2 regions of the Rhizobium sp. BT04 genome follow, and region 2 is predicted to be linked to the other one. Evidence: predicted binding sites of a transcription regulator. Region 2 holds the regulator's gene; the other holds the start of a gene.
What was found. Region 2 encodes LexA, which represses DNA repair genes until DNA is damaged. Its sites were predicted from a motif close to TGTTCNNNNTGTGTTCNG; they were not measured.
Positions count from the first base shown of each region.

Region 1: a site for LexA is predicted at 7,732-7,749, ahead of QMO82_RS25155 (DNA recombination protein RmuC). Genes of this name have one in related genera too.

Region 1 is NZ_CP125652.1:3,463,877-3,473,477, forward strand. It holds gene rpoN (RNA polymerase factor sigma-54) at 1-356, shown strand, start outside; gene QMO82_RS25130 (DMT family transporter) at 437-1,381, shown strand; gene raiA (ribosome-associated translation inhibitor RaiA) at 1,650-2,225, shown strand; gene ptsN (PTS IIA-like nitrogen regulatory protein PtsN) at 2,296-2,760, shown strand; gene QMO82_RS25145 (methyl-accepting chemotaxis protein) at 2,830-5,190, opposite strand; gene QMO82_RS25150 (ribokinase) at 5,432-6,331, opposite strand; gene QMO82_RS25155 (DNA recombination protein RmuC) at 6,473-7,699, opposite strand; gene QMO82_RS25160 (globin-coupled sensor protein) at 7,905-9,401, shown strand; gene def (peptide deformylase) at 9,500-9,601, shown strand, end outside.
Region 2 is NZ_CP125652.1:487,871-497,471, forward strand. It holds gene QMO82_RS10945 (ComEC/Rec2 family competence protein) at 284-2,716, shown strand; gene lexA (transcriptional repressor LexA) at 2,697-3,416, opposite strand; gene QMO82_RS10955 (VOC family protein) at 3,612-4,508, shown strand; gene kdsA (3-deoxy-8-phosphooctulonate synthase) at 4,505-5,350, shown strand; gene eno (phosphopyruvate hydratase) at 5,493-6,767, shown strand; gene QMO82_RS10970 (septum formation initiator family protein) at 6,898-7,218, shown strand; gene pdhA (pyruvate dehydrogenase (acetyl-transferring) E1 component subunit alpha) at 7,364-8,410, shown strand; gene QMO82_RS10980 (pyruvate dehydrogenase complex E1 component subunit beta) at 8,426-9,601, shown strand, end outside.

The DNA of each region.
Region 1 (9,601 bases), 1.7 Mb from region 2:
TCGCCGAGGCGATCAAGATGCACGAATCCACCGTCAGCCGCGTCACCTCGAACAAATACATGCTGACGCCGCGCGGTCTCTTCGAGCTCAAATATTTCTTCACCGTCTCGATCAGCGCCGTTGCGGGCGGAGACAGCCATTCGGCCGAGGCGGTGCGTCACAAGATTCGCGCGCTGATCATGCAGGAAAGCCCGGACGCGGTGCTCTCCGACGACGATATCGTCGACATGCTGAAAAAGGGCGGCATCGATCTCGCCCGCCGCACTGTTGCGAAATACCGGGAGGCCATGAACATCGCCTCCTCGGTCCAACGCCGCCGCGAAAAGCGGGCCCTCGCCAAGGTCGCCGGCTTCTGACGCTGGGATGCTTCGGCCTCGATCGAAGCATCCCGCCCGCAAATTGCGCTATTTCTCCGGTGTTTTGAACCAACAGCGAAATGCCAACCATGCCGCAAAATCCGAATCTTGCCAGGGAGCTTTCCCTGCTGCTGGCGCTGGCGACCCTCTGGGGCTCCTCCTACACCTTCATCAAGATCGGTGTCGAAACCATTCCACCGCTTACGTTGATCGCCGCGCGCACGCTGATTGCCGGCGCCATTCTGCTTGCCGTCCTCCGCCACCGCAAAATCCGCCTGCCCAATGACCTCGCGACGTGGCAGCGGTTCTTCCTCCAGGCCTGTCTGAACAGCGTCGTTCCCTTCACCCTGATCGCCTGGGCGGAACAAACCGTCGATGCGGGATTGGCGGTGATTCTCAATTCGGCAACGCCGATCTTCACCTTTCTGCTGACCGTGCTGATCACCCGCCATGAGCAGGTGACGGTGCGAAAGCTTTTCGGCGTCATGGCGGGCCTTGCCGGCATCTGCCTCGTCATCGGCCTTGAAGCGCTCGGCGGGCTCGGCGAAAGCCTGATGGCCCAGCTTGCCATCATCCTGGCGACCGTCTGTTATGCAGGTGCCGCGATTTTCGGCAAGAACTTCAAGGGTCTCGATCCCGCTGTGCCGGCGGCCGGCTCGTTGATCTCGGGCGCCGTCATTCTCTTGCCCGTCGGCCTCGTCGTCGATCGGCCTTGGGAACTCGATCCGTCGACGGCATCGATGCTGGCGCTGCTTGGCCTTTCCGCCTTTTCGACCGCGCTTGCCTTTGCGATCTATTTCCGTCTCGTCCAGACGCTGGGTTCGGTCGGAACGACCTCGCAAGCCTATCTCAGGGTGCCGATCGGCGTTGCGATCGGCATCGTCTTCCTCGGCGAAAGGCTGAGCCCGACGGCATGGATCGGACTCGTTTGCGTCATAGCAGGTGTCGCAGCCATGACGATCCCGGCAAGGATGGCCGCACTCATAACGGGAAGACCCTGGAAGCCATTGGTTGGCGATCGGTGATAAGCGCTGTGTAGCAGTGTGCCGCATGCACGCAAGGCGAGCATTAGTGATCGCAGTTTTTCGCCCTATTGACTTTTCGGCAGCGGCTGGCTAGAAGCCCGCCGCAATCGATGCCGCGAACGGCGTCTGGAGTTATCCCCAACATCAGAAGGGCACCAAGGACCAGCAGGCTGACGCCGATCTTGCTTGAGATTGCGCGAAGTGCTTGGATGAACCTGAGGCTTGGCGTAAACTGATACCCGCAAACGACGATAAGAAGGGAAACTCCATGAGTGTGCGTGTGTCCGGTAAACATATGGAAATTGGTGAATCGTTCCGTCAAAAGATCGAGGACCAAATTGGTATGGCCATCACGAAATACTTCGACGGGGGATACTCGGGTCAGGTGACCGTGGAAAAGGCGAGTTCTCGTTTCTCCGCTGACTGCAAGCTTCATCTCGACAGCGGGGTGGTGTTGCATGCGGCCGGTGAAGCGACCGATCCCCAGCTGGCTTTCGACGCCGCTTCGGAGCGCATCGAAAAACGGCTGCGCCGCTACAAGCGCAAGCTGAAGGACCATCATGCCGGAAACCATCTGAACGGTTTTGCAGAAGTCTCCTACACGGTCATGGATTCCGTTCCTGACCACGAGGATGAAATTCCCGACGATTTCGCCCCGGCAATCGTCGCCGAAAGCACGAAGCAGCTGAAGACCATGTCGGTCGCTACCGCCGTGATGGCGCTCGACATGACCGACGAGCCGCTTCTCCTGTTCCGCAGCCCCGGCAAGGAACATCTGAACATCGTTTACCGTCGGCACGACGGAAATATTGGCTGGATCGATTCAGCCAATATCAAAGGCTGAGATCTGGGCGGTGAGCGGCGGTAATGCCGCCGCTCCTTGCATTTGATCCCGGCGACAGAAGGAAAAAGAAATGGCATTGGCAGATTTGCTCCATCAGGATGCGATCATTCCCGCCCTCAGAGTAAATTCCAAGAAACAGTTGCTTCAGGAGTTGGCCGCAAGAGCCGCCAGGATCACCGGGCTGTCCGAACGGGAGATCTTCGACGTCATCCTGCAACGCGAACGCCTTGGCTCGACCGGCGTCGGCAACGGCATCGCCATTCCCCACGGCAAGCTGGTCAACATCCATTCGATCGTCGGTATCTTCGCCCGGCTGGAGCAGCCGGTCGACTTCGAGGCGCTGGACGACCAGCCCGTCGATCTCGTCTTCCTGCTGCTGGCGCCGGAGGGCGCGGGTGCCGATCATCTCAAGGCGCTGTCGCGTATCGCCCGCGTGCTGCGCGATCACGATCTCGTCGCCAAGTTGCGCGCCACCGATTCCGCTTCGGCGATCTACGCTTTCCTCAACGAAGAGCAGACGTCGAACGCCGCTTAAGCCCATCATCCGCGAAATGTGAAGGGCGCCTGGAAATCAGGCGCCCTTTGCATTTAGACGGCGGAACGATCAGAACTCTTCCCAGCTGTCCTCAGCCACGGCCGCCGAACTGCGCGACGGGGCAACCGCTCGGCGGACCGCAGGAGCGGCCGCGCGGATTGCTGGAGCGGCCACGCGGTGCGAGGCGACCGCGGCAACGGGCGTCCGCATCTTTTGCGCGACGGAGGCAAGCGCCGCGGCGTTGCCCGAGCCCGAGACGTTGAAGCGCGTGGCAAGCGCCTTCAGCGTCTGGGCTTCGTCGTTGAGCGCGACGCTCGCGGCCGTCGCTTCCTCCACCATCGCTGCGTTCTGCTGCGTCACCTGATCCATCTGGTTCATGGCCTGGTTGATTTCCTTCAGGCCGACGGCCTGTTCGCTGGCCGATGCCGAGATCTGCCGGATGAGCTCGTTGATGCCCATCACCTGCTCGGCGATCTTGTGCAGCGTGCCGCCGGCGCGCCCGACGAGGTCGACGCCTTCCTTGACCTGGACGGCCGAGGTGTTGATCAGCGTCTTGATCTCCTTGGCGGCGGTTGCCGAACGCTGGGCGAGCTCGCGCACCTCCTGGGCGACGACGGCAAAACCCTTGCCGGCTTCGCCGGCGCGGGCCGCCTCGACGCCGGCGTTCAACGCCAGCAGATTGGTCTGGAAGGCGATCTCGTCGATGACGCCGATGATCCTGGAAACCTCCGTCGAAGACTGCTCGATCCCCTGCATCGAGGCAATCGCCTTCTGCACCACTTCGCCAGATTTTTCGGCATCCTGGCAGGCGAGGTTGACATTGTCGGCGGCGGTACGCGCATGATCGGCGCTGGAATCGACCTGTGCGGTGAGCTCGTTGAGCGCGGCCGCCGTCTCTTCCAGGCTTGCCGCCTGCTGTTCGGTGCGCTTGGCGAGGTCGGAAGCGCTGTTGCTGATCTCGCCGGTGCCCGAGCCGATATTGGCGACGCTGAGGGTCATCGTGTTGATGGTCTCTTCAAGGCTCGCAAGGGCGGCGTTGAAATCCTGTTTCAGCTTGCCGTATTCGCCGGGGAATTCGTCGGTGATGCGGTAGCCGAGATTGCCCTGCGACAGTTCCGAAAGGCCGGCGCCGACGATCGAGACGATATGGCGTTGCAGCGACACCGATTGCTGGCGTTCCGATTCCGAACGGCTGCGCTCGCTCTCCGCCGCATGCCGCTCTCTGGCGGCATCGTCTTCGAGGCGACGGCTGTCGGCGAGTGTGAAGCGGAAGCCTTCCAGCGCCTTGGCGACCGAACCGATTTCGTCGGTGCGGTGCTGGGCTGCGACCGGTTCGTCATATTTGCCGTTGCCGAGCGCTTCGACGCTGGCAACGAGCCCGCCGAGCGGCCGTTGCACCAGCGAGCGGACGGCGAAATAGAGCGCCAGCATGACAGCGCCGAGCACGATCAGGCCGTTGATGATCATCATGTAGGTCTGGTCCCGTACCGGCGCGTTGATCGCGGTGTGCGGTACGTCGACGAGCACGACCCAGGTGGCGTTGACGCCGGGAACCGCGAACGGATAGACGACGCGGTCGAAGGGGGCGAGACCGTCATAGGTGAGGTTGCTGACCAGGCCGGGCTGTTTGCTCGACAGGGTCGACTTGACGACGTCGGCGCCTTCGCCGTCATACGGCTTGGTCATCAGGTTGGGGACCGGCGCGACGATCCAGTTGCCGGCCTGCGACAGCAGTGTCACGCGGCCGGAGCCGAAAGGATGCAGCGCCTGCAGCTTGTCGGTCAGCGACTTCAGCGAGATATCGACGCCGCCGACGCCGATCATCTTGCCGCCTGATATGACCGGATAGGCAATCGAGGTCAGCAGCGTCGGCACGTCGGTGCCCTCGGCCATGTAAGGCGTCGTGATCGCGCCCTTGCCGCTGTCGGCGGCGAGCTTCCACCATTCGGCGGTATAATCTTCATCGAAGGTCGAATACTGGACGCCGCCATCCTTGGTCTTCGACCAGTAGGGCGTGAAGACGCCGTTCTTGTTGACGCCTTCGTCCTTGTTGTTGGCAAGCTCGGTGATCTTGCCGTCAAGCGCACCGGGCTGCTCGCAGAACCAGCTGCCGAAGGCGAAGGCATTCTGCTCGAGATTGGCCTTCAACACGTTGATCATGCCCTTGCGATCGAGCGACTTGCCTTCATGGGCTCGGCCGAGCACACCCATCATGCTGCGGGCGGCGCTGGCGAGTTCGCCGACATTGGCGGCGATTTCATTGGCGATCGATTTTGCCTCGAGGTTGGCCTGATCCATCGTCAGCGTCTGGACGCGATCCCGGGTCTGGCCGATGAGGAAAAAGTTAGAAACGATGAGGACAAGGGCGATGGCGACGCCGGTGATGACGATGAGTTTCGCCGCAAGCGATTTCATTCGAAAAGTGAACATGGGATCCTCGGGCAAGCATGCGCCGAACGGGCATTCTCCGGCGCAGGAGCAAAGGCATCGCCCCGTCATGGAGCAGCCGTGTAAGCCGCGGATCCGCAAATGCGACGATCCGGCGATCACCGGGAAGATCGCCGGAGACCTCTTAAATTTGAGTGAAACTTTAGTGGTTCATATGAGGAAAGCCGCAGAAACACCCCTCAAAATTGAGGGAGGCCTGACGACGTGTCGCGAGGGGCGCAGACTATATTCTGTCTGCGACTTCCTCACTCAAGGGAATTGAGGGCTGCGCGCCTGATTTGAGGCAGGCGAGCGAGCCGGCAACGGCCGCGCGGCGCAGCGCCGTGGCAAAATCGAGGCCGTCGTCGAGGCTTGCAGCGAAATAGCCGCAGAATGTGTCTCCCGCGCCGACGGTGTCGACCGGTTCGATCTTCAGCCCCTGCGCCCTTGAAATCGCCCCGTCGCGGATGGCGATGACGCCGTCGCCGCCAAGCGTCACGATCAGCGTCTGGCCGGTTTCGGCGTGCAGGCGCTGAAGGGCTGCCTCACGCGCTTGGGCATCCATGCCGTCCTGTCCGGCAAGCCGCTCGAACTCGGTCTCATTGGCAATGACGATATCGGCGAGCCGGCCGAGGCGGGCCGCATCGGGGATCAGCGGAGCAAGGTTGAGGATGCTGGTGACGCCCTTGGCGCGGGCGGCCGACAATGCGCGTTCGACGGCGGCGGCCGGCACTTCGAGCTGCAGCATCAGGATGTCGCCTTCGCTCATGCCGCCGATTGCCGTTGCGGCGTCGTCAGGCGTGACCTGGCCATTGGCGCCGGGAACGACGGCGATCATGTTTTCGCCGTCGCCGCCGACCAGGATCAGCGCCGTGCCTGTGGGACCGTCGACATGCCTGACGAGAGAAAGATCGGTTCCCGCCGCATCGAGCAGCGAAAGGGCATCCGCGGCGAAGCTATCCTTGCCGACGGCGCCGGCCATATGCACATAGCGGCCGGCGCGGCGGGCGGCGAGCGCCTGGTTGGCGCCCTTGCCGCCGGCGGCCGTGGCAAAACCGTTGCCGGCCACCGTTTCGCCGGGCTTCGGCAGGCGCTCGGTGGTGGCGATGAGGTCCATGTTGATGGACCCGAAAACTGTGATCATCAGGGTGTCCCGTCTTTTGGAGCCAGCAACTGACGTCATGCTCCAATTCTTCGATAGAGCGTGATGCCGAAAACTCAGCGTGGTTTTCCGACGGCATCATGCTCCTGCTGTTTCTTGCGGGCGAGACACTGCCCGAAGCGGTCACTCCTCGTCAACCACCCGGAGCTTGAGAAGACCGGTGCGGCTTTCCACCGATTTGGCGGCGGGTTCGCTGTCGCGGGCAGGCTTTTCGTCGCCGCCGCCGGCCTCGAATTCCAGCGCCTCGATCTTGGCGCCGCGCCTGGTGAGTTTGTCGGCCGAGGTGACCACCATGTCGATATCCTTCTGCGCCATGGCGAAGTGGCCCTGCAGCTTGCGCACCCGCTCGTCGAGGCGGCTGAGATCCTCCATCAGGATCGCCACCTCGCCCTGGATCAGATGTGCCTGCGCCCGCATGCGCTGGTCCTTGAGCACCGCCTGGATGACCTGGATCGACAGCATCAGCAGCGACGGCGAGACGATGACGATGCGCGCCCGGTGCGCCTTCTGCACCACGGCCTCGAAGTTCTCGTGGATCTCGGCGAAGATCGATTCCGACGGCACGAAGAGAAAGGCCGTATCCTGGGTTTCCCCCTGGATCAGATATTTCTCGGAAATGTCCCTTATATGGACCTCCATGTCGCGGCGGAACTGCTGGCCGGCGATCTTGCCGGCCTCCGGGCTGCCGGCGTCGCGGATGGCGTTCCAGGCTTCGAGCGGAAATTTCGCATCGATGACCAGCGGCGGCGCGCCGTTCGGCATGCGGATCGTGCAGTCCGGCCGCGAGCCGTTGGACAGCGTCTGCTGGAAGGTATAGGCGCCCATCGGCAGGCCGTCGGCGACGATCGTTTCCATCCTCGACTGGCCGAAGGCGCCGCGCGTCTGCTTGTTGGACAGAATGGCCTGCAGCCCGACGACATCCTTGGCGAGGGTCTGGATATTGTTCTGTGCGGCATCGATCACCGCCAGCCGTTCCTGCAGCCGCTGCAGGTTCTCATGCGTCGATCTGGTCTGCTCGGTGATCGTCGAGTTGACACGCTGCGACATGCCGTCGAGGCGTTGGCTGATCGTCTGGTTGAGTTCACTCTGCCGCGCGCCGAAGACTTCGGTCATCGCCGCGATGCGGCCCTGCATCTCCGCCTGGATCTTCAAAAGCTCGGCCATGCGCGCTTCGTTTTCCCCAGCGCGGAAGCTCGCCTCCTCCGCCTGTTCGCGGCGAAGGCTGGCGCTGCGCAGCAGAAGCACGATCACCAGCAGGGCGAGGGCGGCGAGAACCCCGCCGGCAAGCGCCAGCATGGCCGGACTGATCGAGGCAAGGGAAAGGGCGAGCGATTCGGAATGGACGGTCATGCCGCGAGCATAACAGAAGACACGGCGATATATAGATCAAAACGTGAACGAAATTGGCAGTCCTCACTATCTTCCCCCCGCTGCGGCTCCTGCCGGCGCCTGAGAAAAAATCGCGCGCCGATTTAACGATTGCTCAACCATATTCGCCAAAACCTGTGGCGCAGAAATTCCTTCCCGCGCCTCGCGCCAAGTACAGAGACCCTCCATGACATCCCAGCAGACCGACAGTGCCCTCAGGCAACGCCTCGATTTCATCGAACTGGATGAGGCGGCGCGCAAGTCGATGCGGGATCTGCGCCCTGTCATATCCGAGCTAATCGGCGGCGCCCTTGATAAATTCTATGCCAAGATCGCCAGGACCCCTGCTGTTTCAGGCTTTTTCGCCGATAAGAACCATGTCGGCCATGCCAAGAAGCGCCAGCAGGATCATTGGGCCAATCTTGCCGGCGGCGCCTTCGACGAGAGCTATGTCAACGGCGTGACCGCGGTCGGCCGGACGCACGCCCGCATCGGGCTGGAGCCGCGCTGGTATATCGGCGGTTACGCCATCGTCATGTCCGAGCTGGTCAAGGGCATCATGGAAAAGCAGTGGCCGTCGGTCTTCGCGCGCCAGCAGGGCAAGCAACTGGCCGAGAAGCTGTCGGCCGTTATCAAGGCCGGCATGCTCGACATGGACTATTCCATCTCGGTCTATCTGGAGACGCTCGAAGCAAAGCGCCGCGCTCTGGAAGAGGAGCGTGCCCAGGCCGAATCCGATCAGGCGACCGCGCTGGAGCAGCTGCGCCGCGCTCTGGAAGCACTGTCGAAAGGTGATCTCGAAGCCACCCTGCCGTCCGACCTGCCGGGCAATTTCAGGCAGATGGCCGAGGATTACAACCGCGCCGTCAGGGCGCTAAGCCAGTCCTTCGCCTCCGTGCGCGAGACCTCGGGCCAGATCATGAGCGGCGCCGACGTCATTTCCAATGCCACCAACGATCTGGCGCTGCGCACCGCCCAGCAGGCGGCAGGCGTCGAGGAGAGCTCGGCCGCCCTGCAGCAGCTTTCCGTCAGCGTCGGCCAGACCGCCGCCAATGCCGAGAAGGCTTCGGCCGCCGTGCGCGAAACGCAAGAGAAGGCGAAGAACTCGGGCGAACTCGTCACCAGCGCCGTCTCGGCGATGGCCGGCATCGAGAAATCCTCGACCGGGATCTCCAAGATCATCGGCGTCATCGATGAGATCGCTTTTCAGACCAATCTTCTGGCGCTGAACGCCGGTGTCGAGGCCGCCCGCGCCGGCGATGCCGGCAAGGGCTTTGCCGTCGTCGCCCAGGAAGTCCGCCAGCTTGCCCAGCGTACGGCGGAAGCGGCCAAGGAGGTCAAGAACCTGATCTCGCAGAGCTCGACCCAGGTCAACGAGGGTGTCGGCATCGTTTCCAGCACCGGTGAGGCACTGAATGACATGATCAGCCGCATCGACATCATCAACCGTTTCGTCGCCGATATCGCCGCCGCCGCCCGCGATCAGGCGACCGGCGTCAACGAGGTCAGCGTCGCCGTCCGCAACATGGGGGCGATCACCCAGCAGAATTCGGACATGGTCGAACAATCGTCGGCGGAAACCCGCCGCCTCAAGGACGAGGTGGAAAGCCTGATCGAGCTGCTGCGGCGCTTCCGCGCCCGGCCGGAGGGCCGTGCCGTCACCGCTGCCCGCCGGGCGGCGTGAGGCGAATATGGCGAAATTCCGGGCGGGGATGGGAAAAAAGCGTCTTCCCCGCCCGCCGGATAATTCCATAGTCGGAAAAGATGGGTTATGGGAACGCCATGACCATCAAGCCACTCATCATTCTTCCCGATCCCCTTCTCCGCCAGCTCTCCAAGCCGATCGAGCGGGTCGACGCCGACCTGCAGCGCCTTGCCGACGAC
Region 2 (9,601 bases):
CTCCGAACTGGCGGTGGCGCCACAAAAGCGCCATAGGGGTTAAGCGTCCTCACCGATAGCTATATGATCGCGAAGCTAATGCCAAGTTACCCCGATGGCATTTTGTGCATTGCGGCATCACCTTTTAGGCACTGCAGCGATGAGCCGCACGCATAGCGGAAGCCAATGATTCGACTGGTCTTTTGGCGCTCGCGATTTCCCCTCATATTTCAATCGATTATTCTTGCTCGTTTTGATTGAAGGTTGCATTCTGGCCGCCAGTGCGGGTGACCTTGGGCGGCATATGCAGGAATTGACGACAGTCGAATTGCGGCCGGAAGCGGGCACCGGCGTCGCCGATCAGCCGGATTTTGCTGCGTCTGTCGTGGTGACGCGACCGGCAAGGACACAGTCGGCAGTGCCGTTGCGCCACCGGCTGCCGGCCGCAGCCATGCAATCGCTGCGTGCCGGGGCCTGCATGCTGGCCGAGGAAGCCGATCATGGCCGTCTGCTGCTGTTCTCGCCGGTCTTCCTCGGCGCCGGCTCGGCCGTCTGGTTTCTCGCCGCATCGGATTTTCCCCTCGTTGCATCGCTGCTTTGCCTGCTGGTGCCGGCGGCCGCGGTTTTCCTGACCGGCCGCAGCCGGCCGGCATTGCGGGCGACGTTCGCTGCGCTTGCACTTTTCGCCTGCGGCATGCTCTCGGCTGAGTTCGAGAGCTGGCGGGCTTCGACCGTCATCCTCGATTCATCCGTGACGACGACGGTGACGGGCCGTGTCGAACGGCGGGAAGGCGACGGCCGCGGGCGCTGGCGCTACATTCTTGCCGTCGCGGGCACGGAGGCGCCGGAGTTGAAGCGGCCGCCGGGACGCATAACCGCAATCGTCCGTGGCGCCGACGCGCCTTTCGAGATCGGCGACATTATCACCGGCAGGGCACGGCTGACGCCACCGGCAGGCCCCGCACTTCCTGCGCTCAACGACTTCTCATTCGGTGCTTATTTCGATGGCATCGGCGCCAATGGTTTCTTCTATGGCGCGCCTGAGAAAGTCGACGTGCAGGCAGGCCCGCAGGCTGCCAGGTCGACGTCGGACGCTCTGCTCGAATGGCTCTACCGGCTGCGCAGCGGCATCGGCGACCGCATACGATCGATCCTGCCCGGCGACACGGGCGCTTTTGCCGCTGCTCTGGTGACGGATGAGCGGCGCGCCATCTCGAATGCGACGACGGAGGCGCTGCGCCAGTCCGGCCTTGCCCATATCGTTGCGATCTCGGGCCTCAATATGGCGTTGTCGGCCGGCATCTTCTTCGTCGGTTTCCGGATGCTGCTCAGCCTCTTTCCCGGCGTCGCCCAGGCCTATCCGACCAAGAAGATCGCCGCCGCCGGCGCGCTCATCGCCGTCACCGCCTATTTCCTGATCTCCGGTTTCGGGGTCTCGGCCGAACGCGCCTTTATCATGATGGCCATCATGCTGGTTGCCGTGTTCTTCGATCGGCCATCGATCAGCCTGCGCAATGTCGTTCTCTCCGCGTTGGTCATCATCGCCATTTCACCCTCCGAAGTCTTGGGCCCGAGCTTTCAAATGTCCTTTGCCGCGACATTGGCTTTGGTATCGGGTTATCAGCTGTGGAAGGATCGGCGTGTCCGGGAAAACGCCTTGCTGAAACTGCCGATCGTCAGGCCGGTGGTCGCCGTCGCCGGTTTCTTCGGCGGCGTCTTTCTGACCTCGCTGATCGGCGGTTTTTCCACCGCGCTGTTTTCGATCGAGCATTTTCATCGCCTGACCGCTTACGGCCTGCCGGCAAACCTCGCGACGATGCCGATCATTTCCTTCATCGTCATGCCGGCCGGGCTGCTGGCGATGTTGCTCATGCCTTTCGGTCTGGACGCTCCCCTCTGGGAGGTGGTCGGATTCGGCCTCGATCTGGTGATTGCGGTCGCCAAGACGGTGTCCGGCTGGGGCGGTGATATCGGCATCGGCCGCTTGCCCGCCTGGTATTTCGCTGTTGCCGTGGCAGGCTTTCTGCTGCTGACGCTGCTGCGCACCCGGCTGCGCCATGTCGGCACATCGATCATATCAGTCGCGACTCTTATCCTGCTGCTTCTGCCGGTTCCCCGGCCGCCGGACCTGGTGATTTCGGAGGATGGTAGTCTGGTTGCGGTCGTCGCGGTCGCGGCGATCGCTTCCAACCGTGAAAACCCGCCGGATTTCATCTTCGACCAGTGGCAGCGAGCGCTGGTCCTGCCGACGCATGCAGCGCCGAAGATGCTGGATGGTCCCGCTATCCCGCCGGAAGGAGAAGACCGCCGCGTCAGGCTCTCCCGCGATCAGCAGAACGAAGCGAGGACGGCGATGCAGGCGGCGGCCGCGGGCGGCGACGCAAACCGTTTTTCCTGCGTCAAGAAGGCCTGGTGCACATCAAGGCTCGGCAATGGCCATATCGTCACCGTCATCGACAATGCCGCCTATCTCGGTCCGGCCTGCGATGCGGCCGATATCGTCGTGACATCGGTCCGCCTGCGTTTCAACAGCTGCCGCTCTGGTGGGACGCTCTTTACCGGCGAGACGCTGCGCAGGACAGGCTCCGTGGAGTTGCGCTTCACCGATGCCGGCCTGGAGGTCGTGAGCGCATTCGAGACCCTGTCGCGGCCATGGATGCGCCATCGCGCCTATGACTGGCGCAGCAACAGTTTTGCCGAATCCGGCCTGTCTGGTGTCAGTGATAGCGGCGAATGAGGCCGACGAGCTTGCCCTGTACCTTGACGCGGTCCGGCCCGAAGATCCGGGTCTCGTATGCCGGGTTGGCGGCCTCCAGCGCGATCGAGGCGCCTTTGCGGCGGAAGCGCTTCAGCGTCGCTTCCTCGTCATCGACGAGGGCAACGACGATGTCGCCGGGACTTGCGGTGCTGCCGTTGCGGATGATCACGGTGTCGCCGTCGAAGATGCCGGCATCGATCATCGAATCGCCCTTGACCTCGAGCGCATAATGTTCACCGGAGCCGAGCATGTCGGCGGGAACGACGATGTCGTGGGTATTGTTCTGGATCGCCGAGATCGGCACGCCGGCGGCGATCCGGCCCATAACAGGCACGGAGACCGAGTTGCCGTTATCGGCGACAGGTTTGGCAGGAGCGGGAGCGGCGACCGGCTGGGGCTTGCCGAGGCTGCCTTCGATGACGCTCGGCGAAAAGCCCCGCCGTGGCTGGATGCTGGGGCTGTAGGCCTCCGGAAGCTTGATGACCTCGAGTGCCCGGGCCCGGTTCGGTAGGCGGCGAATGAAGCCGCGTTCTTCGAGCGCTGTAATCAGGCGATGAATGCCGGACTTCGAGGCAAGATCGAGGGCATCCTTCATTTCGTCGAAAGACGGCGGAACGCCGGACTCCTTCATGCGCTCATGAATGAAAAGGAGAAGCTCCTGTTGTTTGCGCGTGAGCATCGACGTCAGACCCCTGATTGAAACAAATCCAGAACAGACACTATATGTTCCATATGTGTTCCGCAAGTGGCTAAATTTCCGTAAAACTTGCCGCCAACTCGTTGAGATTTTTATTTTCGTTCGCCGGATTGGCGGACAAGTCTTGCCTTGGGTGGCACTCTCACACATCTCTGCTTTGCCACGAGAGGGGATATCATGAACGCGCATTCCGCCAAACCGCATCCGCTGGATCACGTCGTGCTGCCCGTCGTCAATATCGATCTGGCGCGCGAAAGGCTCGGCAAGCTCGGCTTTACCGTTGCCGCCGAGGCGCGCCATCCCTTCGGAACGGAAAATGCCTGCGTCTTTTTTGCCGACAAGACCTATCTGGAGCCGCTCGGGGTTGCGAGCATCGCCGAGAGCGAGACGTCGGCGCGGCAAGGCAATGTCTTCACCGCCCGCAACCAGGCTTTCCGTTTCCGCTGCGGCGAGGAGGGGCTTTCGGCAATCGTCTTCGCCACCGAAGATTCTGCCCGTGATCATAAGAATTTCGCCAGCAAGGGATCGAGCGCCGGCGAGATGCTGGAGTTCAGCCGGCCGATGATGATGCCGGATGGTTCCGAGAGCGTCGGCAGCTTCAAATTGGCTTTCGCCAGCGATCTGCGGGCGCCTGATTTCTTCCTCTTCACCTGTCAGCGCATCAACCCGCTCCCGGCTGACCGTGGTGCGCTGGAGAAACATGCCAATGGCGTCATCGGCATAACCGAGGTTGCGCTTTGCGCGCCTGATGCCGCCGCATTCGGCGCCTTCGTCAGCCTCGTCGCGGCGCAGCCGGCAATCGAGAAAACCGGTTTCGGCGTCAATATCGCCGCGTCGAATGCGAGAATCAGCCTGATGACGCCGGAAGGGCTGGAGGCCTATTTCGAGATCGCCGTCTCATCCGCCGACCGCGGCCTGCGCGGCCGGGCAATCCTCTTTGCTGTCGCCGATCTTGCCGTGACAGAAGCGCATTTGGCTGCTAACGGAGTGACGTATACGCGCAAGAACAATCGCATTCTGGTGAAGCCCGCGCCCGGGCAGGGCACGCTCTTCGCCTTCGAGGAAACACGATGAGCACCGATACGAATTCCGAAGTCAAGATCGGCGAAGGCCAGGGCCAGGTCACCTTTTCAAATGCCGGCCGCCTGTCGCTGATTGCCGGCCCCTGCCAGATGGAGAGCCGCGACCACGCCTTCATGGTCGCCGGCACGCTGAAGGAGCTTTGCGAAAAGCTCGGCATCGGCCTCGTCTATAAGAGCTCGTTCGACAAGGCGAACCGCACTTCGCTTTCGGCCGAACGCGGCATCGGGATTGAAAAGGGTATGGAGGTCTTTGCCGACCTGAAGAAGGAATTCGGCTTTCCCGTCCTGACCGATGTCCATACCGCCGAGCAATGCGCCGAAGTGGCAGAGGTGATCGATGTGCTGCAGATTCCAGCCTTTCTCTGCCGCCAGACCGATCTTCTCATCGCCGCCGCCAAGACCGGCCGCGTCGTCAACGTCAAGAAGGGCCAGTTCCTCGCTCCCTGGGATATGAAGAACGTCCTGAAGAAGCTCAACGCCAGCGGCAATCCGAACGTGCTGCTGTGCGAGCGCGGCGCCTCCTTCGGTTACAACACTCTGGTTTCCGATATGCGTTCGTTGCCGATCATGGCAGCGATGGGCGCCCCCGTTGTTTTCGATGCCACACATTCCGTGGCGCAGCCGGGCGGGCAGGGGGATTCCTCCGGCGGTCAACGGGAATTCGTGGAAACGCTGGCGCGTGCAGCGGTAGCGACCGGCATTGCCGGCGTCTTCGTCGAAACCCATCAGGACCCGGACAATGCGCCTTCCGATGGCCCGAACATGGTCTATCTCAAGGACATGCCGCGGCTTCTGGAAAAGCTGCTCGCCTTCGACGCGGTCGCCAAGGCCTGACGTTCAACAGCCTGACATGATCGTGCTGTAGGCGAGATCGGACAAGCTGGTTCGAAGGCGGAAAACTGCGCCATTGTAATTTGCACGCCTTCGATTATGACAGGCTTCGAACGACTTATCACCCACCGAGCAGGAAGAACCCATGACTGCAATCACCGATATCATCGCCCGCGAGATTCTCGATAGCCGTGGCAACCCCACCGTCGAAGTCGATGTCTATCTCGAAGACGGCAGCATGGGCCGCGCGGCCGTTCCCTCGGGTGCCTCGACGGGCGCGCATGAGGCGGTCGAGCTGCGCGACGGCGGCAAGCGCTACCTCGGCAAGGGCGTCCAGAAGGCGGTCGATGCCGCCAACACCGAGATCTTCGACGCGATCGGCGGCATCGACGCCGAAAACCAGATCCAGATCGACAACATCATGATCGAGCTGGACGGCACGCCGAACAAGTCGCGCCTCGGCGCCAACGCCATCCTCGGCGTCTCGCTCGCCGTCGCCAAGGCTGCCGCCCAGGCCTCCGGCCTGCCGCTTTACCGTTATGTCGGCGGCGCTTCCGCCAGCCTCCTGCCGGTGCCGATGATGAACATCATCAACGGCGGCGCCCATGCCGACAACCCGATCGATTTCCAGGAGTTCATGATCCTGCCGGTCGGCGCCGACACGATCGCCGAAGCCGTGCGCATGGGCTCGGAAGTCTTCCATACGCTCCGCAAGGAACTTGCCGCACAGGGCCACAACACCAATGTCGGCGACGAAGGCGGTTTCGCACCGGGCCTGAAGAGCGCTTCGGAAGCCCTCGACTTCATCGTCAAGTCGGTCGAGAAAGCCGGCTACAGGCCGGGTGAGGACATCTACCTCGGCCTCGATTGCGCCTCGACGGAATTCTTCAAGGACGGCAAATACGTTCTCGAAGGTGAAGGCCGCACGCTCGAATCGGGCGCCATGGCCGAATATCTGGCCGAACTCGCCGCCAAATATCCGATCATCTCGATCGAGGACGGCATGGCCGAAGACGACTGGGACGGCTGGAAGACGCTGACCGACCTGGCCGGCAAGAAGACCCAGCTCGTCGGCGACGATCTCTTCGTCACCAATTCCGCCCGTCTTCGCGACGGCATCCGCATGGGCGTCGCCAATTCGATCCTCGTCAAGGTCAACCAGATCGGCTCGCTGACGGAGACCCTTGACGCCGTCAACACGGCGCACAAGGCAGCCTACACCGCCGTCATGTCGCACCGCTCCGGTGAAACCGAAGATTCGACCATCGCCGATCTCGCGGTCGCCACCAACTGCGGTCAGATCAAGACCGGCTCGCTGTCGCGTTCCGACCGCCTTGCCAAGTACAACCAACTGATCCGCATCGAAGAAGGTCTCGGCCCCCAGGCCCAGTATGCCGGCCGTTCGATCATCCGCGGCTGATCTGATTGGCAATGCTCGACCCGCGCCCTCCCGGCGCGGGTTTTTTGTTGCGCTTCTTTAGAGTCAACGAACGGTTAATCTCTGCGCGGTAGATTGAACGAATTGGTAATGCGTTCAAGAGCATGCGTGTATGTGGACAAAGCATCATAAGAAGAGAAAGCTCGGCCGCTTCGTCATTCCGGCCATGACGGTCGCCTTCCTTTCCTATTTCGGTTATCATTGCATTCATGGCGATTACGGCCTGCGCGCGACGGAAACGTTCGAGCATCAGCGTGTCGCACGCGAAAAAGAGCTTGCGATCTTGAAGGCGAAGCGCGAACATCTGGAAAATCAGGTCGCGCTGCTGAGTGACGGTTCGCTCGACAAGGATATGCTGGACGAAAAAGCGCGCTATCAGCTCAATATGTCGCGCGCCGACGAGATCGTCATATTCAATCATTATTCCAATTAACCTGAATTGGGTTAATTGTATTTTTCTCTGTTTTATCAATAATTTAGTGCCGAATACGAGCCATGCAATTATGGCATTGCTGTGGTCATGTTTCTTCCCTATGGTACGCGCCACCGAGAAACGACAAACCCATAGGGAGGGTTGAATGGCGCCGCGAAAGACCGCGACCGTTTCCAGCCGCAAAACTGCAGCAAAACCGGCAGCCAAGGCATCGAATGGAGGCCCTGTGGCCGACTTCGATCGCGATGAGGAGCTTAAGGCCTATCGCGAAATGCTGCTGATCCGCCGCTTCGAGGAGAAGGCCGGTCAGCTTTACGGCATGGGCTTCATCGGCGGCTTTTGCCACCTCTACATCGGTCAGGAAGCTGTCGTCGTCGGCATGCAGATGGCGCAGAAGGAAGGCGACCAGGTCATCACCGCCTATCGCGACCACGGCCACATGCTGGCAACCGGCATGGAAGCGCGCGGCGTCATGGCGGAACTGACCGGGCGCCGCAGCGGCTATTCCCACGGGAAGGGCGGCTCGATGCACATGTTCTCGAAAGAAAAGCATTTCTACGGCGGTCACGGCATCGTCGGCGCCCAGGTTTCGCTCGGAACGGGTCTTGCCTTTGCAAACCGCTACCGCGGCAACGGCAATGTCTCCATCGCCTATTTCGGCGACGGCGCCGCCAACCAGGGCCAGGTCTACGAGAGCTTCAACATGGCGGCTCTCTGGAAGCTGCCGATCGTCTATATCGTCGAGAACAACCGTTACGCCATGGGCACCTCGACCGCCCGCGCGACGGCGCAGTCGAACTACTCGCTGCGCGGCTCCGGCTTCGGCATCCCCGGAATTCAGGTCGACGGCATGGATGTTCGCGCCGTCAAGGCCGCGGCCGACGAGGCGCTCGAACATTGCCGCTCCGGCAAGGGCCCGATCATCTTGGAAATGCTGACCTATCGCTATCGCGGTCACTCCATGTCCGATCCGGCGAAGTATCGCTCCAAGGAGGAAGTGCAGAAGATGCGCTCCGAGCAGGATCCGATCGAACAGGTCAAGGCGCGCCTCATCGAAAAGGGTTGGGCTTCCGAAGACGATCTGAAGGCGATCGACAAGGATGTCCGCGACATCGTCGCCGACAGCGCCGATTTCGCCCAGGCCGATCCGGAGCCGGATGCATCCGAGCTCTATACCGACATTCTGCTCTAATCGGGGAGGGAACCCATGCCTATCGATATCCTCATGCCCGCCCTCTCTCCGACGATGGAAGAAGGCACGCTGTCCAAATGGCTGAAGCAGGAAGGTGACAAAGTCACCTCCGGCGACGTGATTGCCGAAATCGAAACCGACAAGGCGACGATGGAAGTCGAAGCCGTCGATGAAGGGATCATCGGCAAGCTGCTCGTCGATGCCGGCACCGAAGGTGTCAAGGTCAACACCAAGATCGCCGTGCTGCTGCAGGACGGCGAATCCGCTTCGGACATTTCCGCCGCTAAGCCGGCCGCCGCGGCAGCGCCCGCTGTTGCCCAGGAAGAGAAGCCGACCAATACCGGTTCCGCCTCCGCACCGCTTCCGGCCGAGCCGAAGGCCGTCGTTCCGAACGATCCCGAAATCCCGGCCGGCACCGAAATGGTGTCGACGACCGTGCGCGAAGCGCTGCGCGACGCCATGGCCGAAGAAATGCGCGCCAGCGAAGACGTCTTCGTCATGGGCGAGGAAGTTGCCGAGTACCAGGGCGCCTACAAGGTCACGCAAGGCCTGCTGCAGGAATTCGGCCCCCGCCGTGTCATCGACACGCCGATCACCGAGCACGGCTTTGCCGGCGTCGGTGTCGGCGCCGCGATGGCAGGCCTTCGCCCGATCGTCGAATTCATGACCTTCAACTTCGCCATGCAGGCGATCGACCACATCATCAACTCGGCCGCCAAGACGCTCTATATGTCCGGCGGCCAGATGGGTGCTCCGATCGTCTTCCGCGGCCCGAACGGTGCGGCTGCCCGCGTCGGCGCCCAGCACAGCCAGGACTATGCGGCCTGGTACAGCGCCATCCCCGGCCTGAAAGTCGTCATGCCCTACACGGCCTCCGACGCCAAGGGCCTGCTGAAGGCGGCGATCCGCGATCCGAACCCGGTCATCTTCCTCGAAAACGAAATTCTCTACGGTCAGCACTTCGACGTGCCGAAGCTCGACAATTTCGTCCTGCCGATCGGCAAGGCCCGCATCCATCGTTCGGGCAAGGACGCCACGGTCGTCTCCTTCGGCATCGGCATGACCTATGCGACCAAGGCGGTTGCCGAACTCGAGAAGATCGGTATCGACGTCGAACTGATCGACCTTCGCACCATCCGCCCGATGGATCTTCCGACGATCATCGAATCGGTCAAGAAGACCGGTCGCTTG